DNA from 2 places in the Allobranchiibius sp. GilTou38 genome. Region 2 is predicted to be linked to the other one. Evidence: predicted binding sites of a transcription regulator. Region 2 holds the regulator's gene; the other holds the start of a gene.
The links. Region 2 encodes Rex, which represses fermentation and respiration genes when NADH is low (regulators of the CRP and FNR family bind a similar motif). Its sites were predicted from a motif close to CTTGTGAANNNNTTCACAAG; they were not measured.
Positions count from the first base shown of each region.

Region 1: JOB34_RS12965 (geranylgeranyl reductase family protein) is a predicted target of Rex. The motif match lies at 6,865-6,884, and genes of this name have one in related genera.

Region 1 covers NZ_JAGEKN010000009.1:14,845-29,904, forward strand. Annotated here, with positions in the region: gene JOB34_RS12930 (WhiB family transcriptional regulator) at 1-82, opposite strand, end outside; gene menD (2-succinyl-5-enolpyruvyl-6-hydroxy-3-cyclohexene-1-carboxylic-acid synthase) at 251-1,981, shown strand; gene JOB34_RS12940 (FMN-binding negative transcriptional regulator) at 1,968-2,579, shown strand; gene JOB34_RS12945 (glutathione peroxidase) at 2,641-3,129, opposite strand; gene JOB34_RS12950 (isochorismate synthase) at 3,215-4,492, opposite strand; gene JOB34_RS12955 (lipase family protein) at 4,590-5,921, opposite strand; gene JOB34_RS12960 (demethylmenaquinone methyltransferase) at 6,077-6,772, shown strand; gene JOB34_RS12965 (geranylgeranyl reductase family protein) at 6,903-8,225, shown strand; gene JOB34_RS12970 (NADH-quinone oxidoreductase subunit A) at 8,302-8,670, shown strand; gene JOB34_RS12975 (NADH-quinone oxidoreductase subunit B) at 8,732-9,286, shown strand; gene JOB34_RS12980 (NADH-quinone oxidoreductase subunit C) at 9,372-10,169, shown strand; gene JOB34_RS12985 (NADH-quinone oxidoreductase subunit D) at 10,166-11,521, shown strand; gene nuoE (NADH-quinone oxidoreductase subunit NuoE) at 11,622-12,467, shown strand; gene nuoF (NADH-quinone oxidoreductase subunit NuoF) at 12,464-13,795, shown strand; gene JOB34_RS13000 (NADH-quinone oxidoreductase subunit G) at 13,792-15,060, shown strand, end outside.
Region 2 covers NZ_JAGEKN010000005.1:178,217-193,276, forward strand. Annotated here, with positions in the region: gene hemB (porphobilinogen synthase) at 1-107, opposite strand, end outside; gene JOB34_RS04285 (bifunctional uroporphyrinogen-III C-methyltransferase/uroporphyrinogen-III synthase) at 107-1,726, opposite strand; gene hemC (hydroxymethylbilane synthase) at 1,780-2,772, opposite strand; gene JOB34_RS04295 (glutamyl-tRNA reductase) at 2,769-4,073, opposite strand; gene JOB34_RS04300 (redox-sensing transcriptional repressor Rex) at 4,070-4,750, opposite strand; gene JOB34_RS04305 (glutaredoxin family protein) at 4,931-5,173, opposite strand; gene JOB34_RS04310 (lysophospholipid acyltransferase family protein) at 5,170-6,225, opposite strand; gene JOB34_RS04315 (NAD-dependent epimerase/dehydratase family protein) at 6,218-7,207, opposite strand; gene JOB34_RS04320 (AURKAIP1/COX24 domain-containing protein) at 7,316-7,414, opposite strand; gene JOB34_RS04325 (helix-turn-helix domain-containing protein) at 7,526-7,726, opposite strand; gene JOB34_RS04330 (acetoin utilization protein AcuC) at 8,004-9,200, opposite strand; gene JOB34_RS04335 (GNAT family N-acetyltransferase) at 9,225-9,791, opposite strand; gene proC (pyrroline-5-carboxylate reductase) at 9,849-10,667, opposite strand; gene JOB34_RS04345 (proline dehydrogenase family protein) at 10,664-11,614, opposite strand; gene JOB34_RS04350 (transglutaminase family protein) at 11,634-12,479, opposite strand; gene JOB34_RS04355 (alpha-E domain-containing protein) at 12,476-13,405, opposite strand; gene JOB34_RS04360 (circularly permuted type 2 ATP-grasp protein) at 13,406-14,977, opposite strand.

The sequences.
Region 1 (15,060 bases), on a different contig from region 2:
GCCGATCCGCGCTCCGGACGGCGCGCAAGGCGTCGTGCAGTCGCCGTCGTGCGCCTTCTGCCTCGATCGAGTCGCTAGGCATGGGTCCAACTCCCTCCGCGGGTGCCGCCGGGTTCGAGCCCCGGCGCGCGCCGTGCGTGTACCCGGCACGGGCCGGGTTGAATCACGGGGCGGGCATCGGATTCCCGCCGGTGGGCGGACCGTTCGGGGGAGGGCCGGTTCGAGCGGGCGCGTGGGGGATCATGACGGGGTGAATCCCACGGCCGCGTTCGCGAGCACCTTGGTCGATGAGCTGGTCCGCCACGGGATCCGCGACGCCGTCCTGTCGCCAGGGTCGCGCTCCGCACCGCTGGCGTACGCGCTGCAGGAGGCCGACCGTGCCGGACGGCTGCGGCTGCACGTGCGGGTCGACGAGCGGACGGCGGCGTTCCTGGCGCTCGGCCTGGCCAAGACCACCCGCGTGCCCGTGCCTGTCGTCGTCACCAGCGGCACGGCCGTGGCCAACCTGCATCCCGCGGTGCTCGAGGCCTCGCACGCCCAGGTGCCGATGCTGATCCTGTCGGCGGACCGGCCGCCCGAGCTGCGCGGCACCGGCGCCAACCAGACCACCGATCAGGTGCGCATCTTCGGTGGCGCGACACGCTGGTTCCACGACCTGGGGACGCCCGACGAACGACCCGGGCAGGGCGATCTCTGGCGATCCGTCACCTCACGCGCGGTCGCCATCTCTCGCGGCCTGCCGTCCGGGGACGCCGGCCCCGTGCATCTCAACATGCCGCTCCGGGCACCGCTGGTCCCCACCGGCGGCGACGAGTGGATCGACTCCCTGGAGGGCCGTCCCGGCGGCGCGCCGTGGTCCGTGACGACCCCGGCAGCCCCCGACGGCGGCGACACGATCGCGGCGGTGCCGCGCACGTTGGCGGTGCTCGGCCACCTCCCCGATCCCGCGCAGGCCGCACGCTTCACCCGATTCGCCGAATCGGCCGGATGGCCGCTGCTGGCAGAGCCGTTCGGCACCTTCGACAGCTCGCGGACCCTGCCGCACGGACCGCTGCTGTTGCAGGCCACGGACTGGGTGCGAGCGCATCTGCCCGATCGCGTCCTGGTCGGCGGTCGCGTGACCCTGGACCGCGGCGTCGCCCAGTTGCTGCGCCACCCGGACGTCGAGGTGGAGGTGGTCGCACCCGGCGGGGTGTGGGCCGACCCGTCGCACGCCGCGCGTCGCGTGCACGCGTGGGGAGCACTGGACGCCGGTCACGGGTCGGTCGCCGGTTGTGCCGACCGGGTGTGGGCCGACGCCTGGATGTCGGCCGGCGAACTGCTCGCCACAGAAGCGGGACCGGTCATCGACCGATCGTGGCCGAGCGGTCTGGCGGCGGCACGGGTGATCGCCCACGCCCTGCCGGAGGGGTCCGGGTTCTTCGTCGGGTCCTCGAGCGCGGCCCGCTACCTGGACCTGGCCCGAGACTCCCGCGAGGTGGCCCGTGACGTGGTGTCCGTCGCCAACCGCGGACTCGCCGGAATCGACGGATCGGTCTCCAGCGCCATCGGATTCGCACTCACCCGCGGCGGCCGACCGTCGTACGCCGTGCTCGGCGACCTGACCTTCGCCCACGACGCCAACGGGCTGCTCATCGGCCGCGGCGAGCCGCGACCGGACCTGACGATCGTGGTGCTCAACGACGACGGCGGGGGCATCTTCGGCACGCTGGAGCCGGGTGCCGGCGCCTCCGGCGACTCCCTCGCCGGTGTCGACGCGTCGTACGAACGCGTCTTCGGCACGCCTACGGGGGTGTCGATCGCGACGCTCTGCGCGGCGTACGGCGTGCCGTGGGAGCTGGTCGACGACGCGGACGGTCTGGCCGAGCGGATCGGCAACCCCGGCGCAGGGATTCGCGTCGTCGAGGTGCACTTCGATCGTGCGCAGCAACGTGCCCTGCAGGAGCGGCTCTTCGAGGTGGCAGCCGATGTACTCCCCTGAACACAACCGGGTCGACGAGCAGGAGGCGCGCGACTTCGTGGCGGCCGCCGCTGCCGGCACGCTGATCACGGTGGGCGCCGACGGCACGCCCGACGCGACGTTCGTGCCGCTGCTGTGGGAGGGCGACCGGGTGCTCGCGCACCTCGCCCGGGCCGGCGAACAGTGGGCACGGGTGGTCGACGGATCGCAGGCGCTGCTGGTCGTGCAGGGACCGCACCGCTACATCACGCCGAGCTGGTACGTGTCCAAGCGCGAGCACGGCCGCGTGGTGCCGACCTGGAACTACTCCGTCGTGCAGTTGCGCGGCACCGTGCAACTGCACGACGACGCCGCCTGGACCCTCGACATGGTCACCCGGCTCACGCAGGCCCACGAGTCGCCCCGCGAGCGGCCCTGGGCGGTCGACGACGCCCCGGCGAAGTGGGTCGACGGGCGGCTGCGCGCCATCGTCGGCATCGAGATCGCGGTGGAGTCGGTGCAGGCGCGGGCCAAGTGGAGCCAGGATAAGGACGCCGCCGACCGCGCCGGCGTGCTCGAAGGGCTGGCCGGCCAGGGTGACGAGGAGTCAGCCGACCGCGTACGCCGCGGTCGCCTGTGACATCTCGGTTGTCAGCGGATCTCTGGTGTCGGCGCCACGACGACGCTGACAACCGAGGGGGTCAGGCGGGGGTGGCCAGCGCCGCTTCGATGTCGGAGGCGATGTCGGCGGGCTTGGTCGTGGGCCCGTAGCGCTTGATGACCTGGCCGTCGCGACCCACCAGGAACTTGGTGAAGTTCCACTTGATACGGCTGCCGAGCAGGCCGCCCTTCTGTTTGCGCAGCCACTGGTAGAGCGGGTGCGCGCCGTCGCCGTTGACCTCGATCTTGTCGAACATCGGGAAGCTCACGCCGTAGTTGGCCTGGCAGAACTCGCCGATCTGCGCAGCGTCACCGGGATCCTGGGAGTTGAACTGGTTGCAGGGGAAGCCCAGCACGACCAGACCCTCGCTGCCGAACCGCCGCCACAGCGTCTCCAGTCCCTCGAACTGCGGCGTGAAACCGCACTTGCTCGCGGTGTTGACCACCAGCGCCACCTTGCCGTCGTAGAGCGACAGGGGCTGCTCCTGACCGGCGAGGGTGTCGGCGGTGAAGTCGTGCAGTGTGGTCATCGAGGCGTCCTTCGTGAGGGGAGTACAGGGGCTTGTACGACGTTCGGTGCGGGGACGATCCCGGATGCCGCGGGCGGGGGCCGGGTCAGTCCGCGAGAGCCTCGCGCATCGGCAGCAGCTTGGATTCGGACTCGGCCAACTCGGCGTCCGGCTCGGAGCCGGCCACGATCCCGCAGCCTGCGTAGAGCCGCATCCGGGTGGGATCGTCCGGGTCGAGCTGTCCGCTGCGCAGGGCGATGCCCCACTCGCCGTCGCCGCTCGCGTCGAGCCATCCGACCGGCCCGGCGTAGCGGCCGCGGTCGAGGTGCTCCAGCGAAGCGATCACCGCCGCTGCGGCGTCGGTGGGCGTGCCGCAGACCGCGGCCGACGGGTGCAGCGACTCGGCCAGTGTGAGCGAGGTGGTGTAGTCCGCGAGCACCCCGACCACGTCGGTCGCCAGGTGCATGACGTTGGGCAGGTGCAGCACGAACGGCGACTCGGGCACGTTCATCGAGGAACAGTGCGGGCGTAGGGCGTCGGCGACCGACCGCACGGCGTACTCGTGCTCCTCGAGGTCCTTCGAGGAGCGCGCGAGCGAGCCGGCGAGCGCCAGGTCGTGCGTGTCGTTGCCGGTGCGCTGGATCGTGCCGGCCAGGACCCGTGAGGTGACCAGGCCCTTCTCACGGCGTACGAGCATCTCCGGGGTGGCGCCGACGAGACCGTCGACGGCGAAGCTCCAGGTGTTCGCGTAGCGGGCCGCGAGGCGGCCGATCAGCCACCGCGGATCGATCGGCGCCTCGGTCTGCGCGATGACGTCGCGGGCCATCACGACCTTGTCGACCTCGCCGGCGAGAATCCCGCGTACGGCGTGCGCGACCGCCTGCGTCCACTGCTCGCCGCTCAGGGCGCCGTCGGCGAACCGGGCCGCACCCGGTCCGATCGGTGCGGGGGCCACAGCGGGTGCCGGGTTGGGTTCGAGGCGGTCGCTGATCCGGGTGACCCACGCGATGCCGCTGCGCCGTCCGATCACGGTCGAGGGCACGATGAGCGACCCGCCGGACGGGGAGTCGGGTGCGAAGGCGAACGACCCGAACGCCACCAGGCCCGCTCCGGGCAGGTCGACCTCGGAGCGGCAGATCGCACTGGTGGTGACCTCCTGCCACCAGTCGGCCGCGTCCCGGAAGCGCTGCGTCCCGCTGGTGTCGATCTCGGCGGCGCGGCCCCAGCCCACCAGCCCGTCGCCGCTGCGGATCCAGCTGACCACGTCGCGGGATGGCACGCCGTCGGGGATGAGGCGGGCCAGGTCACCGGGGTCCGGGATGCGGGTGGTGCGGACCACCAGATCCGGGATGCCGAAGGGTCCACCGGCCACGAGCGACGTCACGACCGACCACCTTAACCGGGAGGTCGCGCGCGCCTGCAGGCGCCGAGGACGAACGGGCCCCGGCCGTCGCCGCGGGCCCGCTCTCTTCGATCGTGGATCAATTCGCGGTCGGGGCCTGCGGGGTGAGCGGGTTGCCGGCGGGGATGGAACCGCAGCTGCTCGGAGCCTTCAGTCCGGCGAACCGGGCATCCAGCCACGCCAGCGCGGTCGGTGCCCAGAGCGCCGCCGTCGGGATGTGGCTGGTCAGGGGGTACGGCGTCCACTGCACCGAGCTGTTGCCGGTCGAGCAGTACTGGCGCGCGAGGGTGCGCACGTCGCCGGCGATCATCACGCCGTCGCCCTTGCCGATGCCCGGCTTGTCACCGGGGGTGCCCTCCGCCCAGCCGCCCTCGCCCTGCGAGATCGACAGCGGGACGGTCGGCGTGCGCCGCGAGCCCAGGTTGAGCTTGTTGACCACCTTGACGAACTCCGGGATCGAGTTCGGGTCGGCGTACTGCGGCTTGACCAGCTGCTGGTAGGTCAGCCCCGGGTACTGCCCGAGCACGTTCGCGAACGAGGCGTTCTGCAGCTTGGTGAAGACCGCGGCACCGTAGGCACTGAGGTACGGCGACAGGTCCAGCCCGTAGGCCCGCGCAGCGCCGATGATCGCCATCGGTGAGACGCCGGCCCAGAACGACGAGCCACTGACGTACTTCAGGTTGTGCGCGGGGTCCACGAGCAGGCCGCCCTCGGTGGCGCCGATGAGGTTCTTGTTGACGTCGGGGGCGTAGCTGGGTGCGAGCGCAGCCGCCCAGTCGGTGGCGATCGCGCCGCCGGAGTAGCCCAGCAGTCCGACCTCGGCCGACGGGGAGACACCGGTCGCAGAGGAGGCCGTGACCGCCCGGATGGAGTCCAGGGTGTTGGTGCCGTACTCGGGGCCGGCCGCGAAGTCGGCCTTCTGGCCCTGGGTGTCGGCCACGATCACCGGGTACCCCTGGAGCAGCTCCGGGGCTATGAAGAGCGCCTCGGCGTCGTTGACCGCGCCCCCCAGGGAGACGTCGCCCGCGATGGAGCGCGAGGGAGAGTCCTCGGGGTCGAGCGAGTCGTAGAACGACTGATAGGACACGACCTTGTTCGGGTTCGCGGTGACGTCGGGCTCGAGCACGGAGGTCACGTTGGCAGCGGGGCGGCCCTGGGCGTCCGTGGTGCGGTAGAGCAGCTGCACGGCCTTGACGGGGGTGGGAATGCCCGCCACGTGGTAGGAGAGGGTGCGCGTCTTGAGCACGGTTCCCGGTGCGTACGAAGACAACGGCGCCCTGCCGTCGTAGCTGTAGAACCCGTCGGTGCCGCTGGCGTGAGCGCTCGGCATGCTCACGCCGGCCCCTCCCGCGACGGCTGCTGCAGCCACGAGGACGGCGAGGGTTGCTCGGGTCGGACGGCGGGTCTCCATGAACGCTCCAGGTGATCGGTGTCACGCAATGAGCCCGAGGTTACCGCAGGGTAAGTAGACGTGCTACCTGTCGGTAACGTCACGAGGCGCCGTCACAGGACCGGCTCGGCGGTACGGACGACGAGTCGCTCACCGGCGTGCGGAAGGATGCGGGCATGAACCGCGCCAGCCTGGACAAGCAGCCGGCCGACGTCGCCCGGATGTTCGACGACGTCGCCAAGCGCTACGACCTGACCAACGACGTGCTGTCGCTCGGACAGGACCGACGCTGGCGCAAGGTCGTGCTGGGCTCGGTCGATCCGCAGCCGGGCGAGACCGTGCTGGACATCGCCGCCGGGACCGGCACCAGCAGCGTGCCCTTCAAGAACCGCGGCGCCCACGTCGTCCCGGCCGACTTCTCCCTCGGCATGCTGCGCCAGGGGGTGCGCACCTACCCCGATCTCGCGTTCGCCGCCGCCGACGCCATGCGACTGCCCTTCGCGGACGCTGTCTTCGACGCGGTCACGATGTCCTTCGGCCTGCGCAACGTCTCCGACCCGGTCGTCGCGCTGCGGGAGTTCCTGCGGGTGACCAAGCCGGGCGGGCGCCTGGTCGTGTGCGAGTTCTCCACGCCGACCAACCCGGTCTTCCGCAAGGTCTACTCGGAGTACCTGATGCAGGCGCTGCCCAAGATCGCCCGTCGCGTGGGGTCGAACGCCGAGTCCTACGTCTATCTGGCCGAGTCGATCCAGTCCTGGCCGGACCAGGCGGGACTGGCCGGCCTGTTGCAGGACGCGGGCTGGACCAGCGTCGAGTGGCGCAACTCCACCGGCGGCATCGTCGCGATGCACCGCGGGCACAAGACGCCCTGACCGGGTCGTGTACTCCGGTGAGCGCCGTCCTCAGGTGGTTCTTAGGGGGCCCTCAGTTCGCGAACGAACGACGCGGTCGTAGAGTTCAGACGCTCGTGAAAACTGTCACAAGACCTCCCAAGGACGCCCCGTGAGCCAGTCACTGTCGGGCGGCGCGCTCACCACGTCCGCTCCGGAAACCGCCGATGTCATCGTCGTCGGCGCCGGTCCGGGTGGATCGTCGGTCGCCGCCTACCTCGCGATGGCCGGGCTCGACGTCCTGCTGCTGGAGAAGACGCACTTCCCGCGGGAGAAGGTCTGCGGCGACGGACTCACTCCGCGCGCGGTGCGCGAGCTCGTCAGCCTGGGCATCCCGATGCCCGAGGACGACGGCTGGATCAAGAACAAGGGCCTGCGGATCATCGGCGGCGGCATGCGCCTGCAGCTGGACTGGCCCGACAACGCGAGCTTCCCGCCGTACGGCCTGGTGCGCACCCGCCAGGACTTCGACGACATCCTGGCCCGGCACGCGGTCAAGCAGGGCGCGCAGCTGCGACAGGGCGTGAACGTCGTCGCACCGGTCCGCGGCGCGAACGGGCACATCGTCGGGGTCGAGGCCAAGGAGATGGGCGTCGACGGGCGCGCCACCGGCGCCACCATGAGCTACCGCGCGCCGCTGGTCATCGCCGCGGACGGCAACTCCAGCCGCCTCTCGCTGGCAATGGGCCGCGAGAAGCGCGAGGACCGCCCGATGGGCGTGGCCGTCCGCGCGTACTACACCAGCCCCCGGCACGACGACGACTACCTGGAGTCCTGGCTGGAGCTGTGGTCCAAGGACGCGCAGGGCAAGCGCGTGCTGCTGCCCGGTTACGGCTGGATCTTCGGCGTCGGCGACGGCACCTCCAACGTGGGCCTCGGCATCCTCAACACCTCCTCGGCGTTCGGCAAGACCGACTACAAAGAGGTCATGCGGCAGTGGGTCGCCACCATGCCGGAGGAGTGGACCTACAACGAGGAGACCATCACCGGCCCCATCAAGGGGGCCGCGCTGCCGATGGGCTTCAACCGCCAGCCGCACTACGCCGACGGGCTGCTGCTGGTCGGCGACGCCGGCGGGATGGTCAACCCGTTCAACGGCGAGGGCATCGCGTATGCGATGGAATCGGCCCGTCTCGCCGCGGAAGTGGTGGCCCAGGCGTTCGCCCGCACCGACGACGCGAGTCGCGAGCGCGTGCTCCTCAGCTACCCGCAGGTGATGCGTGACGCGCTCGGCGGCTACTACACGCTGGGCCGGATGTTCGCCAAGATGATCGGCAACCCCGACGTCATGCGACTGGCGGTCAAGTACGGCCTGCCGCGCAAGACGATGATGCAGTTCCTGCTGAAGGTGATGGCCAACCTGGGGGACACCACGGGTGGCCGGATCGACGACAGGGCCCTCGCCCTGCTGTCCCGGATGACACCGGCGGCATGATGGACCCCAGTGCGCCCGTCGTCGGGTGGATCGGTCGTAACCTCGGGCTGGCCCGGGACTTGGTGAAGGAGCCCGTATGAACCACTACTCCTACTACCCGCTGCTGATCTTCGCCGCCCTCGGCACCGGCTTCGCGGTCTTCTCCGTGCTCGGCGCCGCGGGACTCGCGGGACCCAAGCGCTACAACCGTGCCAAGGCCGACGCCTACGAGTGCGGCATCCAGCCGAGCCCGCACGCCGACGGCGGCGGCCGAGTGCCGATCAAGTACTACCTGACCGCGATGCTCTTCATTGTCTTCGACATCGAGAGCGTCTTCCTCTACCCGTTCGCGGTGAACTTCGACCGGATGGGTCTGTTCGCGCTGGTCGAGATGGTGCTCTTCGTGATCACCGTCTTCGTGGCCTACGCGTACGTGTGGCGTCGCGGTGGCCTCGAGTGGGACTAGCGGGCGCAGCAGACAGCATCCTTGAGACGTCGGGCACGACAATGCGAATCGAAGTGTGAACATGGGTATCGAAGAGAAGCTCCCAGCCGGGTTCCTGCTCAGCACGGTCGAGCAGGTGGCGGGCTACATGCGCAAGGGCTCGGTGTGGCCGGCGACCTTCGGCCTCGCCTGCTGCGCGATCGAGATGATGGCGGTCGGCACCCCCGACTACGACATCGCCCGATTCGGGATGGAGCGCTTCAGCGCCACCCCGCGCCAGGCCGACCTGATGATCGTGGCGGGCCGGGTGAGCCAGAAGATGGCGCCGGTCGTGCGCCAGGTCTACGACCAGATGCCCGAGCCCAAGTGGGTCATCTCGATGGGTGTCTGCGCGAGCTCTGGCGGCATGTTCAACAACTACGCGATCGTGCAGGGTGTGGACCACATCATTCCGGTCGACATCTTCCTGCCGGGCTGTCCGCCCCGCCCGCAGATGCTGCTCAACGCGATCCTGGAGCTGCACAAGCAGATCCAGGGCATGAAATTCGGTGTCAACCGGGTCGCTGCCGCCCGCGCCGCGGAGGCCGCAGCGCTCGAGGCGACGCCCACGCACGCGATGAAGGGGCTATTGGCGTGATGACAGCGAGCGGGTACGCCGGGTTCGCCGCGCTGGAAGGCGCGAATGGAGTGAGCGCGGAATCGCGCCCAGGGGGTACGGCCTGATGAGTGACGACGCGAAGCCGGTCGCCGGCAACCCCGCGACCGGACCGGTGAAGGAGCCGTCCGGCGGCCCCGTCGACCGGACGACGGCCGACCAGGAGGGCGCGGTCCAGCCGCGCGAGCAGCACGACGACGATCCGGTGGTCGTGGCCCAGCGCGAGGGCATGTTCGGCTCGTCGCTCGGCAACGACACGACCGGGTACGGCGGCCTGCAACGGCCGGTGCTCTTCCCGGGCAACACCGAGCGACCGTTCGGCGGCTACTTCGACCTGGTGGCCGACGCGCTGGGCACAGCGTTGCGGGACGTGGACTCGTCGTACGACGCGGCGGTCGAGCGCACCGTGGTCTCGCACGGCGAACTGACGCTGTACGTACGTCGGGAGCACCTGCCCGCGGTCGCCCGCGCACTGCGCGACGAACCCCGGCTGCGCTTCGAGATGTGCCTCAGCGTCTCCGGGGTGCACTACCCGCAGGAGATCGGCGCCGAGCTGCACGCCGTTTACCACTTCCTGTCGATCACCAACAACAGCAGACGCATCCGTATCGAGGTCGGCGTCGCCGACGGCGACCCGCACATCCCCAGCATCGTCTCGACCTACCCCAGTGCCGACTGGCACGAACGCGAGGCCTGGGACATGTTCGGCATCATCTTCGATGGTCACCCCGCTCTCACCCGGATCCTGATGCCGGACGACTGGCCGGGTCACCCGCAACGCAAGGACTACCCGCTGGGCGGAATCCCGGTGGAGTACAAGGGCGCCACCGTGCCGCCCCCGGACACGCGGAGGTCCTACCGATGAGTACCACCACCGAGCAAGACGCCTTCGGCGCGACGACTCCCGACGACGGAGTCGACGACACCACGCCCGTGCTCAACGCGGTCGGCGGCGACTGGGACGACCTGGTCGACGAGGCCGCGGCGCTGCACGAGGAGCGCATCGTGGTCAACATGGGTCCGCAGCACCCGTCGACCCACGGCGTGCTTCGGCTCATCCTCGAACTGGACGGCGAGACCGTCACCGAGGCGCGGGCCGGCATCGGATACCTGCACACGGGCATCGAGAAGAACATGGAGTTCCGCACCTGGACCCAGGGCGTGACCTTCTGCACCCGGATGGACTACCTGGTGCCGATCCACAACGAGACGGCCTACTGCCTCGCGGTGGAGAAGGCGCTCGGCATCACCGATCAGATCCCGGCCCGGGCCAGCGTCATCCGCGTGATGATGATGGAACTGAACCGGATGGGCTCACACCTCGTGGCCCTCGCGACCGGCGGCATGGAGATGGGCGCGACCACGGTCATGACCATCGGCTTCCGTGAGCGCGAGCGCATCCTGCAGGTCTTCGAGGCCGTCACCGGACTGCGTATGAACCACGCCTACGTCCGCCCCGGCGGCGTGGCACAGGACATCCCCGCCGGCACCACGGACCAGGTGCGGGCGATGATCCCCGACATCCGGCGCGGCATCGGCGAGCTCGAGGCGTTGATCAACGAGAACCCGATCCTCAAGGGCCGCACCGTCGGCGTCGGATACCTCGACCTCACCGGGTGCATCGCCCTGGGCGCCACCGGTCCGATCCTGCGCGCGGCCGGTCTGCCCTACGACCTGCGCAAGGCCGATCCGTACTGCGGCTACGAGACCTACGACTTCGACATCCCGACGCGCGACACCTGCGACGCCTACGGCCGACTGCGGGTGCGTATCGACGAGATGCACCAGTCGCTGCGGATCGTCGAACAGTGCTTGGAACGCCTCGATGCGGAGCCGGGGCCCGTCATGGTCGCGGACAAGAAGATCGCGTGGCCGGCGCAGCTCTCGGTCGGCTCGGACGGCCAGGGCAACAGCCTTGATCACATCCGCGAGATCATGGGCGAGTCGATGGAGTCGCTCATCCACCACTTCAAGCTGGTGACCGAGGGATTCCGCGTCCCGCCGGGTCAGACGTACGCCGCGATCGAGAGCGCCAAGGGCGAGCTCGGCTGCCACATCGTCTCCGACGGCGCGACCCGTCCCTACCGGGCTCACTTCCGCGACCCGTCGTTCAACAACCTGCAGGCGGTCGCCGTGATGGCGGAAGGCGGCTCGGTCGCCGACGTCATCGTGGCCGTCGCCTCCATCGATCCTGTGATGGGAGGCGTGGACAGATGAGAATCACTGCGGTCCAGGCATATCAGGGTCCCCGCGAAGTATCGGGGGAGCGCAGCGGAGGAGAACTTCGTGGGGAATCAGTGATGGGTGGTGTCGATAGATGACCGACGCACATGTGGAGGCTCCGTTCCACGAGCTGACGCCGCTGCACGCCAGTGAGACGCCGTACGACGAGGAGACGCTGCGCTCCCTGCACGCCGACGCCGACCTGGTGGTGGCGCGCTACCCGCAGAAGCGCTCGGCGCTGCTGCCGCTGCTGCACCTGATCCAGAGCGTCGACGGCTACGTGACCGGCCGCGGCGTGACGTTCTGCGCCGAGAAGCTGGAGCTGACCGATGCCGAGGTCAGCGGCGTGGCGACGTTCTACACCCAGTACAAGCGCCACCCGAACGGCGAGTACACCGTAGGCGTCTGCACCAACACGCTCTGCGCGGTGATGGGCGGCGACCTGATCTTCGACACGCTGAGCGAGCACCTCGGGATCGGGCACGACGAGACGACCCCGGACGGCAAGGTCACCCTTGAGCGGGTCGAGTGCAACGCCGCGTGCGACTACGCGCCCGTGGTGATGGCCAACTGGGAGTTCATCGACAACCAGACGCCCGCCTCGGCGACGCAGCTGGTCGACGACCTGCGCGCCGGCAAGGAGGTGCGCCCCACCCGGGGAGCCTCGAAGGTGTGCAGCTTTAAGCACGTCTCCCGGGTGCTGGCAGGCTTCAACGACGGACTGGCCGACGAGGGTGTCGGCGCCGGCGGGCCGTCCCTGGAGGGACTGCGCCTCGCCAAGGCCGACGGCTTCGACCCGTACGCGTCCTCCGGTGAGATCCGGGGCGACTCAGATGCCGAGAGCCCCGCCGACGCACCGGCACCGGGCCTGGCAGGCTCCACCGACACCCCAGCGAACCCCGCCGACAGCAAGGCCGGCGAGAAGGCGGGCGACAAATGAGTACTCCGCTGACACCGATCCTGACCCGCTTCTGGGATGAGCCCCAGAGCTGGACGATGGACACCTACCTGCGCTACGAGGGCTACCAGGCGCTCGACAAGGCCCTGACGATGACCCAGGAGGAGCTGGTCGACGCGACCAAGTCCTCCGGTCTGCGCGGCCGTGGCGGCGCGGGCTTCCCGACCGGCATGAAGTGGGGCTTCCTGCCCAAGCCGGACGGCGGACCCCGCTACCTCGTGGTCAACGCCGACGAGTCAGAGCCGGGCACCTGCAAGGACACCCCGCTGATGCTCGCGGCGCCGCACTTCCTCATCGAGGGTGTCGCGATCACGTCGTTCGCGATCGGCTGCCACCACGCGTTCATCTACCTGCGCGGTGAGCTCGTGCACGTCTACCGCCGGCTGCTGAAGGCGGTCGAGGAGGCGTACGCCGCGGGTCACCTGGGCAAGGACATCCACGGCACCGGTTACGACCTGGACGTCACCGTGCACGCCGGCGCCGGCGCGTACATCTGCGGCGAGGAGACCGCGCTGCTGGACTCCCTGGAGGGCCGGCGCGGTCAGCCGCGTCTCAAGCCGCCGTTCCCCGCCGTCGAGGGCCTCTACGCCCGCCCGACCGTGGTCAACAACGTGGAGTCCATCGCCTCGGTGCCCTCGATCGTGCTGCACGGCGCCGACTGGTTCTCCGCGATGGGCACCGACAAGTCCAAGGGCTACGGCATCTTCAGCCTCTCCGGGCACGTCACCCGGCCGGGCCAGTACGAGGCGCCGCTCGGCATCACGCTGCGCGAGCTGCTCGACATGGCCGGCGGTATGCGGAACGGCGCGAAGCTGAAGTTCTGGACCCCCGGCGGCTCGTCCACGCCGATCTTCACCGACGAGCACCTCGACGTGCCGCTGGACTTCGAGTCGGTCGCGGCCGCGGGCTCCATGCTCGGCACCCGCGCGCTGCAGATCTTCGACGAGTCGGTGTCGGTGGTCCGCGCCGTCAGCCGGTGGATCGACTTCTACGCGCACGAGTCCTGCGGCAAGTGCACGCCGTGCCGTGAGGGCACCTTCTGGCTGAAGCAGATCCTTACGCGCCTGGAGCACGGGCAGGGCACGACCGAGGACATCGACAAGCTGGTCGACATCTGTGACAACATCCTGGGCCGCAGCTTCTGCGCGCTCGGCGACGGTGCCACCAGCCCGGTGACCTCCGCGGTGCACTACTTCCGCGAGGAGTTCGAAGCCGGCACGCACACCCCCTGGTGGGAGGCCTTCCCGCCGGAGCGCTCCGTCCTGTTCGACGTTCCCGCCCGAGAGATCAAGGAGGCCGTGTCCGTATGACGACACTCACCTCGCCCGCCGGCGGCGGCAACGCCGTCGACAAGGGTGGGAACGCCAGCCCTGCGCCCACGGCGCCCGACGCTGTCAGCCTGACGGTCGACGGCGTCCCCGTGAGCGTGCCCAAGGGCACCCTGGTGATCCGCGCGGCGGAGCAGGTCGGCATCCAGGTGCCGCGCTTCTGCGACCACCCGCTGCTGGACCCGGTCGGCGCCTGCCGCCAGTGCCTGGTCGACGTGTCCACCAAGGGCCCGGACGGCTCGATGCGCCCGATGCCCAAGCCGCAGGCCTCCTGCACGCTCGAGGCGACCGAGGGCATGGACGTGCGCACCCAGCACACCTCCCAGGTCGCCGACAAGGCGCAGCAGGGCGTGATGGAGCTGCTGCTCATCAACCACCCGCTGGACTGCCCGGTCTGCGACAAGGGTGGGGAGTGCCCGCTGCAGAACCAGGCCATCAGCAACGGTCGCCCGCGCAGCCGCTTCGACGACGTCAAGCGCACCTACCCCAAGCCGATCAACATCTCCTCCCAGGTGCTGCTGGACCGTGAGCGCTGCGTGCTGTGCGCCCGGTGCACCCGGTTCTCCGACCAGATCGCCGGCGACCCGTTCATCGCGTTGATCGAGCGCGGCGCGCTGCAGCAGGTCGGCATCTACGAGGAGAAGCCGTTCGAGTCCTACTTCTCCGGCAACACCGTCCAGATCTGCCCGGTCGGCGCGCTCACCGGCGCGGCGTACCGCTTCCGGTCCCGCCCGTTCGACCTGGTCTCGACGCCGAGCGTCTGCGAGCACTGCGCCAGCGGTTGCGCGACCCGCACCGACACCCGCCGCGGCCACGTGCTGCGCCGGATGGCGCTGCTCGACCCGGCCGTCAACGAGGAGTGGAACTGCGACAAGGGCCGCTGGGCGTTCACATACGCCGACGCCGCCGACCGTCTGCAGTCGCCGCTCGTGCGTGGAGCCGACGGTGAGCTGCGGGTCGCCGGATGGCCCGAGGCCCTCGAAGCCGCTGCCGCGGGACTGTCCGCGGCACGTGAGCACGGCGGTGTCGGTGTCCTCACCGGCGGCCGCATCAGTGCCGAGGATGCCTATGCCTACGGCAAGTTCGCGCGTCTCGTGCTCGGCACCAACGACGTCGACTTCCGTGCCCGACCGCACTCGGCCGAGGAGGCGGCGTTCCTCGCTCACGGTGTCGCCACTACCGGACCGGGTGCGCCCGGTGCCGTGACGTACGAGGACCTGGAGCACGCGTCGTCCGTCCTCCTGCTC
Region 2 (15,060 bases):
TCTTTGACGAACATCGGCAGCACCAGATCGGCCGGGTGCAGCCGCGTCTGTGCCACCAGCCGCCGGACCGCGGGGGTCTGGCGGAGCCTGCGCGGGCGGTGCTCCATCAGGCCTTGGCCTTGCGCCGCGCCGCCGTACGCCGCTCGCTCGGACGGCGTACGTCGTCGCCCGCCTCGGCGGCGGACAGCGCGAGGCCGCGGCCGTAGTCGGCCAGGGCGTCGACCAGTGACGCGGCGGACGGCTCGGCGGCCAGGACGTCGACCCGCAGGCCGTGCTCCTCGGCGGTCTTCGCGGTCGCCGGGCCGATACACGCCACCACGGTGGACGTGTGCGGCTTGCCCGCGATGCCCACCAGGTTGCGCACGGTGGAGCTGGAGGTAAAGAGCACCGCGTCGAATCGACCGGACTTGATCGCCTCGCGCACCTGCGGAGCCGGCGGAGCGGCGCGCACCGTGCGGTAGGCCGTCACGTCGTCGACCTCCCAGCCCATCTCCTGCAGGCCGGCCACCAGCGTGTCGGTGGCGATGTCGGCGCGCGGCAGGAAGACCCGGTTGATCGGGTCGAGCAGGTCGTCGTACTCCGGCCAGCCCGCGAGCAGTCCCTTGGCCGACTGCTCACCGTCCGGCACCAGGTCCGGCTCCAGTCCCCACTCGCGCAGGGCATCGGCCGTGACTCCCCCGACGGCGGCGATCTTCAGCCCGGCGAACGCGCGGGCGTCCAGACCGAACTCGGCGAACTTCTCCTTGACCGCACGCACCGCGTTCGCCGAGGTGAAGCCGATCCACTCGTAGCGACCGGTGACCAGGCCCTTGATGGCCCGCTCCATCTGCTGCGGGGTGCGCGGCGGCTCGACGCTGATGGTCGGCACCACATCGCTGGCCGCACCGAACGACGCCAGCCGCTCGGTCATCGTGCCGGCCTGCTCCTTCGTGCGCGGCACGAGGACGTTCCAGCCGAAGAGCGGCTTGTTCTCCCACCAGGACAGCTGGTCGCGCAGCGCCACGGTGCCGCCCACGACCGCGACGGTCGGCGCGTGCACCTTGTCGGCGCGGATCGCATCGGCCGCATCGGCGAGGGTGGTGACCTGGGTGGCCTGCTCGATCAGGGTGCCCTGCGAGGTGAGCGCGACACCGGTGTCGCCGTCCCGCCCGGCCGCGAGCAACCGGCCCAGCGCGTCGGCGATGTTCTCGGTGGCACCGAGCAGCACGACGGTCGTGTCGTCGCCGGCGGAGCGCTCCCACGCGACCTTGCTGTCACCGGCACTGATGACGTGCACAGCACGAGTCGCGTTGTTGGTCAACGGGATTCCGGCGTACGACGGCACCGCGGACACCGCGCTGACGCCGGGCACGATCTCGAAGGGGATGCCGGCCTTGCGCAGGGCGACCGCCTCTTCGGCCAGACCGTTGAACATCGCGGGGTCGCCGTCCATCAGGCGGACCACCAGGGTCTCCTCGGAGGACGGGTCGCTCGGCGACGCCTGTTTCGCGGCGCGCACGACGAGCTTCGCGCGGGAGGCGTGGGTCAGCGGCTGGCCGGCCTCGCCGTGCCCGGCGTCGACGATCTCGACGTCGGCGCGGGCGTAGGGCGCGACGAAGTCCTCGCGCGCGATCCGGTCGATCACGATGACGTCGGCGCGACGCAGCAGGCTGACGGCCCGCGTGGTCAGCAGTCCGTGGTCGCCGGGGCCCGAGCCGACGAAGGCGACGGTGGGCAGGGCCTTCACGGCCTTGGCGCCCTTCGCCGTGCCGCTCTTGCGATTCGATGCAGTGGTGGTGCTCACGATTCACGCTCCGCAGCGTTTGTTGGGACGAGGTCTTCGGGGTGGGTGGGGAACGCATCCGGTTTCGGAGGCGCCCCTGGAGGTATGACGTCGGCGGCACCGTCCTGGAGCAACAGCTGTGCCAGTTCGATACCCAGCCGGGGGGCGGCCTCAATCGGGCCGGTGACGGATCGACGCAGTTCGAAACCGCCGTCCTTGCTGCCGACGAACGCGCGCAACGAGATCGTCAGAGAACCGTCGAGCTCCTCGACGACCTCGGCCAGCGCCCCGATCGGCGACGAGCAGCCCGCTTCCAGCGCACCGAGCAGCGCGCGTTCGGCAGTGACCGCGGCACGGGTGTCGGGGTCGTCCAGGGGCGCGAGCGCCGCGCGCAGCTCCGTGGCGTCCTCGCGGACCTCGAGCGCCAGCGCGCCCTGACCGGGAGCCGGCAGCATCTGCAACGGGTCGAGGACCTCGGTGATCGCCGCGGTGCGACCGATCCGTGCCAGCCCGGCGCGCGCGAGGACGACGGCGTCGACCGTGCCGCTGGTCACCAGCGACATGCGTGTGTCGATGTTGCCGCGGATCCCGCGCACGGCGAGCCCGAGCCCGAGGGCGTTCAGCTGAGCGGCCCGCCGAGGCGAACCGGTGCCGACGACAGCGTCCTGGGGCAGTTCGGCGAGCGTGAGTCCGTCGCGGGCGACGATCGCGTCGCGGGGATCCTCACGGGACGGGATGGCGGCGAGCACCAGGCCCGGTTCCGGCTGCACCGGCAGGTCCTTCAGCGAGTGGACCGCGAGGTCGACCTCGCCGGCGAGCAGCGCGTGGCGGATCGCGGCGGCGAACACGCCTGTGCCGCCCATGGTCTCCAGAGGTCCGCGATTGGTGTCGCCCTCGGTGGTGATCATCACCAGCTCCACCTCGTGGCCGCGGTCGCGCAGCAACTGCGCCACGCTCTCGCTCTGGGTGGTCGCGAGCGCACTGCGCCGGGTGCCGAGTCGCACCATCATCGGCGATCACCGTCCGACAGCCGCGGGACCCGCGAGACGCGGGCCTCGTGCGGGTCGAGGTCGAAAAGGGTGCGCAGCAGTGCGGCGTAGTCCTGTCCGTGCTCCTCACCGGCGAGCTGCTTCATCCGGACCGTGGGCGTGTGCAGGATCTTCTCCGTCACCCGGTGCAGGGTCTGGCGCACCTGCGCCGCCTGCGCATCGGTCAGCTGCAGGCGACCGACCAGCCGGTCCATCTCCGCGTCGACGACGTCCGCGGCGCGCACCCGCAGCGCGGAGACGGTCGGCACGACCGCGGCCGAGCGGCGCAGCACCAGGAACTCCGCGACCTCGGCGGTGACCAGGTCCTGTACGACGCGCAGCGAGTCGCGCTGCGGGCCGTCGGCGGTGGTCCGGGCGCCGAGCTCCTCGAGCGTCACGAGCGTGACGCCGTCGAGCTCGCCGCACGCGGGGTCGATGTCGCGCGGCAGCGCAAGGTCGATCAGCACCATGTGCCGGGCGGGCGGGCTGTCGGCGGTCAGCAGGTGCGGCACCAGGATGTGGCCCACGGCACCGGTGCAGGAGATCACGATGTCGGCCCCGGCGAGGGCGTCGGTCAGCTGCGCCCAGGGTCGCGCGGTCGCTCCGGTCGCGGCGGCCAGTCGCTGCCCGTGCTCGGGCGTGCGGTTGACGATCGTGAGGCCGCCGACGCCGGCGCGGGTGAGGGTGTGGGCGGCGAGGGCGCTCATCGAACCGGCGCCGATGACGACCGCGGACTGCGCGGACAGTGCGCCGAGGTGCTCCTGCGCGATGCCCAGCGACTGCTCCACCAGCGATCGGCTGACGGTGTCGAGGTCGGTCTCGGCGTGCACCCGCTTGCCCACCCGCAGGGCGTGCTGCACCAGCTCGGACAGCGACGAGCCGAGTCGCCCGGCGTCCTGGGCGGCCCGCATCGAGGCGCGCAACTGACCCAGGATCTGGCTCTCGCCGATGGCCATCGAGTCCAGCCCCGCGGCGACGGAGAAGAGGTGGGCGACGGCCCGGTCCTCGAAGTGCACGTAGAGGTGGTCGCGCAGCGCGGGCAGCGGCATGCCGGTCACCGCGGCGAGCGTCTCGCTGATCGAGGTGACCGCACCATGGAAGGTGCCGACCTCGGCGTACAGCTCGGTGCGGTTGCAGGTCGACAGCACGAGCAGCTCGCTGACGTGCTCGTTGCCGACCAGGGACTCCCCGATCCGGTCCTGCTGTACGTCGTTCAGGACGACGCGCTCCAGCGTGGCGATGTCGGCGGTGCGGTGGGAGATGCCGATGACGATGACGCTCATCCGCTGGCCTCGATCCCGTCGGCGCCGAGGCGGGCGTCGTCCTTGCCGCGCTGCTCGTGGAAGGCCAGGATCTGCAGCTCGGTGGCCAGGTCGACCTTGCGCACCTGGGTGTGGGCCGGGACGTTCAGCACGCCGGGCGCGAAGTTGAGGATGGAGCGCACGCCGAGGGCCACGACGGCGTCGGCGACCTCCTGGGCGGCGACCGGCGGCGTGGAGATGACGGCGATGACCTGCTCGGTCACGCTAGCTGCGAACTGCTCGAAGTCCACGACCTGCATGCCGGCGATCGTGGTGCCCACCACGGCGGGGTCGCGGTCGACGAGCCACTGCACCTTGAAGCCGCGGGTGGCGAAACCGCTGTACGCCGCGAGCGCGTGCCCGAGGTTGCCCATCCCGATGATCGCGACCGACCAGGGGTGCTGCAGGCCGAGCTGGCGGGTGATCTCGCTGGCCAGCCGCTCCACGTCGTAGCCGACGCCGCGCACGCCGTACGAGCCGAGGTAGGACAGGTCCTTGCGCAGACCGGCCGAGCGGACGCCGGCGATGGTCGCGAGCTCCTCGGAGGACACGACCTCCACGCCGGCGGACACGAGGGGGTGCAGAGCACGCAGATAGCCCGGAAGTCGAGCTACCGTCGCGTCCGGGATGTCCCGCCGCGTCATGGGGTCGGTCGTCAAGGGCGCTCGACTCCTCCCGAGGTCGGCAGGCCCTATATCAAACGCCTGCGCAGAGGAAGTAATACCCCCTGACCATAAGACTTTGTGAAGGCATGCACAAAATCGCTCTGAAGCGCTGAAAGTGCTAGGCGGTACTACACCTGCTGCATCTCGCGAACGTTCGGGCGAAGAGTCGGGGGCTCAGGCCAGGGCGGCGCGCAGCCGCTTCTCGTCGACCCGCCAATAGTCGTGCTGGGCGCCGTCCACGAGCGTGACGGGGATCTGTTCGGCGTACTGCTCGCGCAACGCCGGATCGTCGAGGATGGAGACCTCCACCCACCCGACGCCGGTGTCGGCCGCGACCGCGGCGATGACCGTGCGGGCCTCATCACAGAGGTGGCACCCCGGCTTGCTGATGAGGGTGATGCGCGGCTCGTCGTTCACCAGAAGACCGAACGTCGTTGCAGCAGCAGCGAGTAGAGCGTCTGCTGGATGGTCTCGCGCACCTGGTCGGTCAGATCGAAGACCAGCATGGGGTCGTCGGCGGCCGCCGGCTCGAAGCTGTCGGTCGGGATGGGCGCGCCGAATTCGATGATCCACTTGCTGGGCAACGGGAGCAGACCGAGCGGGCCGAGCCAGGGGAAGGTCGGCGTCAGCGGGAAGTAGGGGAAGCCGAAGAGTCGGGCCAGGCTCTTGGCGTTGCCCAGCAGCGGGAAGATCTCCTCGGCGCCCACGATCGAGCACGGGATGATCGGCACGCCGGTGCGCAGCGCCGCGCTGACGAACCCGCCGCGACCGAAGCGCTGCAGCCGGTAGCGCTCTCCGAACGGCTTGCCGACGCCCTTGAAGCCCTCGGGGCAGACGAAGACCAGCTCGCCGGCGCGCAGCAGCCGCTCGGCGTCGGCGTTCGCCGCCAGCGTCGATCCGGACTTGCGCGCCAGATCGCCGAGCACCGGGGACTGGAAGACCAGGTCCGCACCGAGCGCACGCGCGTACCGGTGGCCGGGCGTCTCGTCGTGGATGGCGACCTGGACCATCAGCCCGTCGACCGGCACCGTGCCGGAGTGGTTGGACACCACCAGCGCGCCGCCCTCGAGCGGAAGGTTCTCGATGCCGCGCACCTCGACGCGGAACCAGCGCTTGTAGAGGGGCCGCAGCAGCGGCAGCCACACCTCGTCGGTGAACTCCTGGTCGAAGCCGAAGTCGTCGACCTCGTACTCCCCGGTGATGCGGCGCCGCAGGAACGCGAGCGCCTTGGTGATCCGCCGGTCCAGGTCGTCACCGGAGAGCCCTGCCGCCGAGCCGGCGATCCGCAGGGTGCGCACCAGCAGCTTGACGATCGACTCGATGTCGTACGGCGATCCGCTCGGCTCGGGTGCCGGTGCGGGGTCGGGCACGACGCGCAGCGGTCGGTCGGCGCGCGCGCCGGCGAACGCGGCGCGGGGCGGACGCTTGCGCGCGCCCGTCGCGTCGGATCCGGTGGTCTTGTCAGGCATGGGCTCCCCCTGCTCGCAGCAGCGCCGACACTCGGTTGTCGCCGCCGAAGACGTCGGTGAATGCTTCGCGTGTGGTGCGCTCGGGGGTGTAACCGAGCGATGTACGTAGCGCTGTGGTGTCCATCCCCCGCCCGAAGCAGAGCAGGTCCATCTGCTCCGCGGAGAAGTTGCCGACCCGGGCGCGGGAGGTGAACTGCTGAACGAGCGGCCCGGCCTGCGCGAGCACCGGAAGTGTCGGGCGACCGGCGATGCGGGCGGCCTGGTGCACGGTGAGCACCCCGTCGCCGGCGACGTTGATGACGCCCGTGCAGTCCTCGCGCAAGGTGGCGGCGTGGATGGAGCCGATCGCGTCGTCCAGGTGCAGCACCTGGAACCTGCCGTCGAATCCCAACGGCACGGGGATGACCGGCAGGTGGAAGAGGTCGGAGAAGGTGGTGCGCAGCCCGGGGCCGACGACGTTGGCCATCCGCAGCATGCACACGTCGACGTCGGGGCGGCGGCGGCCGAAGCCGCGTACGTAGGTCTCGACCTCGACGGAGTCCTTGCCGAAACCGCGCGGCGGGGTGCGCCGCGCCGTCATGTCCTCGGTGAACATCGCGGGGTCGCGCGGCGAGCTGCCGTAGACCGCGGAGGACGACTTGACGACGAGCCGTCGCAGCGAGGGCGCCTTCTGGCACGCAGCGAGCAGCTGCATCGTGCCGATGACGTTGATCTCCTTCTGCGTCGTGCGCCCGCCCGCCTGCCGCGGCGTGGTGATCACGCCCAGGTGCACGACGGTGTCGACGTTCTCCTGCTTGATGATCTTGCCGATGATCGGGTTGCGGATGTCGGCACGGACGAACTCCGCGTGGCCGATGTCATGGGCAGGGCGTACGACGTCGACGGCCAGCACCCGCTCGATCCGCGGGTCGGTCGACAGGGCCCGCGCGGCGAGTCCGCCGACGAAACGCGAGACCCCGGTGACGAGCACGGTCGTAGCCATCGGGTTCCCTCTCGCGGGTGCGGATGATCGCTGTGCGCAGATCGTACGACGAAGCCCCCGCCCGCCACGGCTCACGCCAGGCGACAGGGGCCTTCGTAGGTCTTACTGCTACTTCTTGTTACGACGCTGGTGTCGCGTCTTGCGCAGCAGCTTGCGGTGCTTCTTCTTCGCCATCCGCTTGCGGCGCTTCTTGACTACTGAACCCATGCGTGAACGCTGTCCTTCGATGATCGGAAATTTCAGAAAGGCTGCCAGTCAGGCTACGGCATGCCGGGGATGCGGCCGAATCAACCGTCTCCCCGCACCGGCCGGGCGGATTCAGGCGGTGCCCATGTAGGACTGGCTGAGGTACTCGGTCACGGCGGTCTCGGGCACCCGGAACGAGCGTCCCACCCGAACGGCCTCGAGCTCGCCGCTGTGCACCAGTCGGTAGACCGTCATCTTCGACACCCGCATGATGGTGGCCACCTCGGCGACGGTCATGAAGGTGACCTCGCCCACGTGCGTCTCGTGCGGCATGGTGGGGCCTCTATTTTCTGTGCGGTCCGCAACGGATGGTCTTTTCAGCAGGCCAGGAGTGCGGGTCGGCTGGTGCTGAAATGCACCCTAGAGGTTGAACGCATCCTGTGTGAAGTTTGAGACTAAAATGTCCACTCGACACGCCGTACGAGCGTGTTTTTCCTCCTGCCCGGTGACGCGTGCGCCAACGCCCACAACGGGCCACGCGGCACCCTTGCAGCGACGACCCCACCGGATCAGCGCCCACAACGGACCGCGCGGAGCCCTTGCGGCGAGCTCAGTCGAACCAGACGTCGAGCCCGTGCTCGGGGAAGACCGCCTCACGGGTGGCGAGCACGCACTGGTCGACCCGATCGTTCGGGTCGGCGCCGGTGGCCCAGGACTTCCACCACACCCGATCGTGCTCGGCCACCCCGTCGCCCATCCGCGGCGGACCGGGCCGCCCACAGGTCATCCGTGCGTAGTCGTGCCAGGCCGCCGGGATGGCCGTGTCCAGCGGGATCGGTGCGTGCGCGGCGATCGCGAGCAGGTGGGTCCACGTGCGCGGGACGACGTCGACGATCTCGTATCCGCCGCCGCCGAGTGCCACCCAGCGACCGTCGGCCACCTCATGGGCCAGGTCGTGCATCGACTCGGCCGCGGTCCGCTGCGCGTCCACCGACAGGCGCAGGTGCGCCAGCGGGTCCAGATAGTGGGAGTCGCAGCCGTGCTGGGTGACCAGCACCTGCGGGGCGAACGCGCGCAGCAGACCGGGTACGACGGCGTGCAGCGCCCGCAGCCAGGCCGCGTCGCCCACTCCGGGCGGCAGCGCGATGTTTGCGGCGCCGCCGAGCGCGCCCGGGCCGCCGATGTCGGCCGGATCGCCGGTGCCCGGGAAGAGAGTGCGCGGGCCCTCATGGATGGAGATGGTGAGCACCCGCGGGTCGTCCCAGAAGACCTTCTCGACGCCGTCGCCGTGGTGCACGTCGAGGTCGACGTACGCGACCCGCTGAGCGCCGGCCCGCAGCATCGACTCGATCCCGATGGCCACGTCGTTGTAGACGCAGAATCCGGACGCGTTTCCGGGCATCGCGTGGTGCATGCCGCCGGCGAAGTTGACGCCGTGCGACACCTCACCGGACCACACCGCGTCGCAGATGTCGCGGGTGCCGGCCGCGATGAGCGCGGACGCCTCGTGCATCCCGAGGAACGCCGGGTCGTCGGTCGTGCCGAGCCCGTACGTCGTATCGGCCAGCTCGGGGTCGGCGGATGCGACGCGCACGGCCTCGACGTACGCCGCGTCGTGCACCGTGCGGATCAGGTCCTCGGTCGGGTCCGAGGGCCCCGTGACCTGGACACCCGGGGCATCGAAGACGCCGTACTCACGCGCCAGTACGGCGGTCAACGCGAGCCGCCGCGGGTCCATCGGGTGGTGATCGCCGAAGTCGTACCGGGTCAGCCGTTCGTCCCAGACGATCCGGGTCGAGGCGGTCATCGGCTCGTCATCAACGGTCCCGCGTCACAGCACCGAGCTCGGCACCGAGCCGGGGTCCTCGCCGAGGGAGTAGACCATCGCCATCTCGTCCTCGGGGACGTCCGACTCCTCCTGGGTGGAGGGTGTGCCCTCGGGCACGCCGGTGACCTTCATCGGTCGCCGCGCGTCGGTGGGACGGAAGCCGAAGCTGCTCGCGAACGCGACGCCCCGGCCGTTGTCGGTGCCCACCCAGTAGACGACGAACTGGAAGGAGTCGGTGCCGGCCTGCTCGACGCCCGCCTGCACGAGTTGCCAGGCGACGCCCTGACCACGCAGGTCGGGCTTGACCCAGAGGCCGAAGAGCTCGCAGCTGCGGGGGTCCTCCGCGGGCGACCGCCCGACGGACACGACGCCCACGACGTCGTCGCCGCGCTCGGCGATCAACCGGCGGGAGCGGACCAGACGACGTCGCCAGAAGGCGTCGTCGAACTGTCGTTCCTGCGCGACGCTGGCCGCGAAGGCGTCGGGGCTGTCGGACAGTGCAGCCAGCCGTACGTCACGGTAGATCTGCCAGTCCTGCTCCCCGAGAGCACGAACCGTGATGTCAGTCATGCGGGTACTCTCGCACGGCCATCGCGCCCGGGGGTAGCTGCGTCCACCCCTCGCGGCTCACTCCCCTGCGGCCAGCTGGGCCGAGCGCCGTGCCGCCGCCTCGATCGCGGTGAGGAACGCCGCGCGGACCTTGTGGTCGTCCAGTTCGCGCAGTGCGGCCATCGTGGTGCCACCCGGACTGGAGACCTGCTCGCGCAGCACCGTGGGGTGCTCGCCGGTCTCCTTCAGCATGGTCGCGGCTCCGTAGAGGGTCTGCACGACCAGCTCGGTCGAGGTGGCGCGCGGCATCCCCAGCAGCACGCCGGCCTCGATCATGGCCTCGACGACGTAGAAGATGTACGCCGGCCCGCTGCCGCTGATTGCGGTCACCGCGTCGAGGTGGTGCTCCGGCAGCGCGACGACCCTGCCGCAGGCCTGCAGCAGCCCGGTCGCTGTGGCCAGCTGGTCGGCATCGCAGTTCGCGCCGGGGCTCACCGCGGACATGCCCTGATCGACCAGGGCCGGGGTGTTGGGCATCACCCTGGCGACCGAGGTGCCCTCGGGCAGCTGCGCCTCCAGGAACGCCGTGGTGATACCTGCCGCGAGGGAGACCACGAGCGTGCTGTCGCCGACCGCGCCGGAGATCTCCTGCACCAGCGCGCGCATGTCCTGCGGCTTGACCGCGAGCACGAGGGTCGCCGCCTGGGCTGCGGCCTCCGCGGCGGGACGCGCCCGGACGGCGTACTTGTCCTCCAGGTGCGCGAGCCGCTCGGGACTGCGGTCGCTGATCAGGACCGTGGCGGCATCGCGTCCGCCGCGCAGCCAGCCCGAGAGCAGCGCCTCGCCCATCACCCCGGCGCCCAGGATGGCAACGGTGTCGGCGCGCGACACGGTCATCCCCTGCTGATGAGGGAGCGGGCGAAGAACATCGCGTTCGCCGGCCGTTCGGCCATCCGGCGGACGAGGTAGCCGTACCACTGGTCGCCGTACGGCACGTAGATGCGCATCTGGTGGCCGGCGTCGGACAGTCGCTGCTGCTCGTCGGGGCGGATGCCGTAGAGCATCTGGTACTCGAAGGAGTCCGAGGCACGCAGGCAACGGTCGGCCAGCGACCCGGCGATCTGGATGAGCCGGGGGTCGTGGCTGGCGACCATCGGGTAGCCGTCGCCGTGCATGAGCACCTTGAGGCACCGCACGTAGGACAGGTCGACGTGCGCCTTGTCGAGGTAGGCGACGCTGCCCGGCTCGTCGTAGGCGCCCTTGCACAGCCGGATCCGGCTGCCGGCGGTCGCGAGGTCGCGGCAGTCGGCCTCGGTACGCCGCAGGTAGGCCTGCAGGACCGCGCCCACCCAGGGGAAGTCGGCGCGCAGCTCGCGCACGCCCTCGAGGGTGTCGTCGGTGGTGGTGTGGTCCTCCATGTCGATGGTGACCGTCGTGCCCGCGGCGGCCGCGGCCGCGCAGATCTCCCGCGCGTGGTCCACCGCGATCTTGTGCCCGTCGTGCGGCAGCGCCTGCCCGATGGCGCTCAGCTTGACGCTGACCTCCACGCCGCCGCGCTCGGTGAGCCCGGCGTCACTCAGCGCCCGCAGGACGTCGAGGTAGGCGTCGCGGGTGTGCCGTGCTCCTTCGAGATCCGTGCAGTCCTCGCCGAGGAAGTCCAGGGTGCCGAGCAGTCCCTGCCCGTGCAGTCCGGTCGTCGCCTCGACGGCGTCTGAGGTGCCCTCGCCGGCGACGTAGCGGCGTACGACGTCCCGGCTGACGGGCGCGTTCTGCACGACCCGCCGCACCTTGTCGTTACGGGACAGGCCGAGCAGGCCTGCGCGCAGTGCTGCGCTGGGGTCCAACACGATTGATCTCCTCGATTTACGCGAGCCGGCTGATCTCCACGGTCACGAACATCTTGCTGCCCGGGGTGCCGGTGAAGATGCCCCGCAGGGGCACGACATCTGAATGGTCGCGACCTTGCGCCACTTCAATGTAGAAGTCGTCGGGGACCACTCCTGCACTCGGGTCGACCGCGGTCCATGCGCCGTCCCACCACTGGATCCATGCGTGTGACACACCGGTGACGTTCGCACCGACCGGCGCGTCCCGGTCGGGGAAGACGTAGCCGGTGACGAACCTGGCCGGGATGCCCTGCGAACGCAGGGCGCCCAGGGCGAGGTGAGCGAAGTCCTGGCAGGCGCCCTGGGCGTCGTCCCAGGCACCGGCGCAGCGTGCGTAGACCGTGCGCCGTCCCGCGATGTAGTCCAGCCGTTCGCGGATGGCGGCGATGACGTCGGTGAGGAAGACCGCAGGAGTCGGAGCGTTCTCGCGCACCCGCGCGACGACCTCCTCGAAGGCGGGGCCGAGCGCCGTCCGCGGGACGATGCGCAGCACCTCCTCGAACTCGTCGCGCACCGAGGGGTCCGCGTACTGCTCCCAGGTCATGCCCGCCGTCTCGGCGGGGTGGCGGTCGACCGTCACGGTGCTGATCGCGACGACCTTCAGCTCGTCGTGCGGTTCATGAAGCTCGAACGACGTGACGGTCGTGCCCCAGTAGTCGGTCCACTGCTCCATCCACGGCGTCGGCGTGACGTCGACGCGGGAGTGCAGCACGGTCTGGCGGGCGCTCGACAGCGGCGTCAGACGCGCCTCGTTGTAGGACTGCGTCGCCGGGCCGGTGTAGGTGTAGCCGGTGCGGTGCACCAGCCGCATGGTCACGCTCACAGGGCCTCCGTCAGCCACTCGGGCGCCACGACGCCCTCGAAATACCGCTTCGCGATCGCCTCGGTCGCATCGGCGCAGACGCGCTGCAGCTCCTCCATCTCCCGGGGCAGGTCGGTGACCAGGTCGGTCAGGGACAGGTAGGACAGTCGCGCGTGCGCCTGCCCGATGACCCGTGCCGCGTCGCCGCCGAAACCGACCCGCCTCGACCTCGGGTCCAGCTCCTCCAGGCAATGCCCGGCCTGCTCGAGCAGGTGGGAGATCGAGCGCGGGAAGAGCCGGTCGAGCAGCAGGAATTCCGCTGCGGCGCGCGGGGATTCGGTCACGCGGTAGACGCGGGTGAACGCGTGGGCGGCGCCGCACGAGCGCAGCGTGAGCGCCCAGGCGCCGTTCGGCCCGGACACGTAGTTGCCCATCGTGATCAGCCGCGCGGTCATGTCGATCCGCTCGATGCTGCGCCCGAGGACGATGAACTGCCAGCCGTCGTCGTGGCTCTGGGTGCTGTCCGCGAGCGCGGAGATCATGCTGGCCCGCTCGCGCACGAAGCGGAACGCGTCAGCGGGCCGCCGCTGCTGCAGTTGCCCCGCGAGCACCGCGTTGTAGGTGCTGTTGATGGCCTCCCACACTTCCGTGGAGACGACCTCCCGCGAGCGGCGCGCGTTCTCCCGGGCGGTCTCGATCGCGTATGCGATGGAGGGGGCGGCCGTGCGGTCCAGCAACAGGGTCTGCAGCAGCGTCCCGGCGTCCGGGGTGCCCTCGCCGTACGCGATGCCCATGGCAGCCATCACCGAACGGCAGGTGGCCTCCTCGTCGATGACCGGGTCCTCGATGAGCAGCTGCAGGTAGGTGTCGAGGATGCGCGCCGTGCACTCGGCGCGCTCGACGTAGCGGCCGATCCAGAAGAGCGCCTCGGCGATCCGACTCAACATCTAGCGCTCACCGCCGAACGACGTCCGGACCGCGGTCTGACTCTGGCTCTGCTCGCCACCGTGGCCGCTCGGGGGCGGTGCGGCGTCGTCGGCGCCCGATGCGCGCTCTGCGGCCCGCCCGGCCCGCAGGCTCGGGTGCACGACGGCGTCGTCGGCCGCGGGGGCCGGTGACGCCTCGGGAATGGCACCGCGATCGGCGGCCAGCACCCAGGTGTCCTTGGAACCGCCGCCCTGACTGGAGTTGACGATGAGCTCACCCTCCGGCAGGGCCACCCGGGTGAGGCCGCCGGGCAGCACCCAGACCTTCTCGCCGTCGTTGATCGCGAACGGCCGCAGGTCCACGTGCCGCGGCGCCATCGTGTCGCCGATCAGGGTCGGCACCGTGGACAGCTGGATCACCGGCTGCGCGATCCAGCCGCGCGGATCGGCGATCAGTCGCTTGCGCATCTCGTCCAACTGGGCCGCGGTGGCGCGCGGACCGATGATGATGCCCTTGCCGCCGGCGCCGTCGACGGGCTTGACCACCAGCTCCGCGAGTCGGTCGAGCACCTCGGCGCGGTGCTCCGCGTCCTCCATGCGCCAGGTGTCGACGTTGGGCAGGATCGGCTCCTGGCCCAGGTAGTAGCGGATGAGGTCGGGCACGTAGGTGTAGGTCAGCTTGTCGTCGGCGACCCCGTTGCCGACGCCGTTGGCGATCGTGACGTTGCCGGCCCGGGCGGCATTGAGCAGCCCGGGCACGCCGAGCATCGAATCCCTGCGGAAATGAACGGGATCCAGGAAGTCGTCGTCGACGCGTCGGTAGATCACGTCGACCGGTCGCAGGCCGTTCGTGGTTCGCACCAGCACCCGGCCGCCCTGGGCGACCAGGTCGCGGCCCTCCACGAGGCGGGTGCCCATCAGGCGGGCCAGCAGGGCGTGCTCGAAGTACGCGGCGTTGAAGGCCCCGGGTGTCAGCACGACGACCGTGGGGTCGGTGACACCGCTCGGCGCGCAGGCCCGCAGGCTGGCGAGCAGCTTCGCGGGATACTGCGAGACCGGCCGGATGCGGTGGTGCGCGAAGACCTCGGGCAGCGCCGTGGACATCGCGCGCCGGTTGGAGATGACGTAGGAGACCCCCGAAGGGATCCGGACGTTGTCCTCCAGTACCCGGAAGTCGCCGTTGCCGTCGCGCACCAGGTCGATGCCCGAGACGTGCACCCGGACGCCGTGCGGGTAGTTGATGCCCTTGGCGACGCGCAGGAAATGCGGGCTGCTCGTCACGACACGGCGCGGGATGACCCCGTCCCGGAAGACCTGCCCCTCGTCGTAGATGTCGGCGAGGAACGCCTCCAGAGCCCGGACTCGTTGGGCGACACCGGCTTCCACGTGCGACCAGGTCTGCGCCTCGATCAGCCGGGGCACGATGTCGATCGGGAACGGCCGCTCCTGGCCGCCGATGTCGAAGGTGACGCCCTGGTCGAGGTAGGAGTGGCCGAGATAGTCGGCGCGCGCCTGCACCTCCTGCATCGACAGACGCTGCATCTGACGCTGGATGCCCATGTAGTCGGGCCGGCAGCCGGTGCCGTCGTACATCTCGTCGAACGTGTCCGGCCCCGACCGGTATCCGCCGAAAACCTGACCCGAGGTGCCGCCCTGCGTCTGGCTCTGGCTCTGCG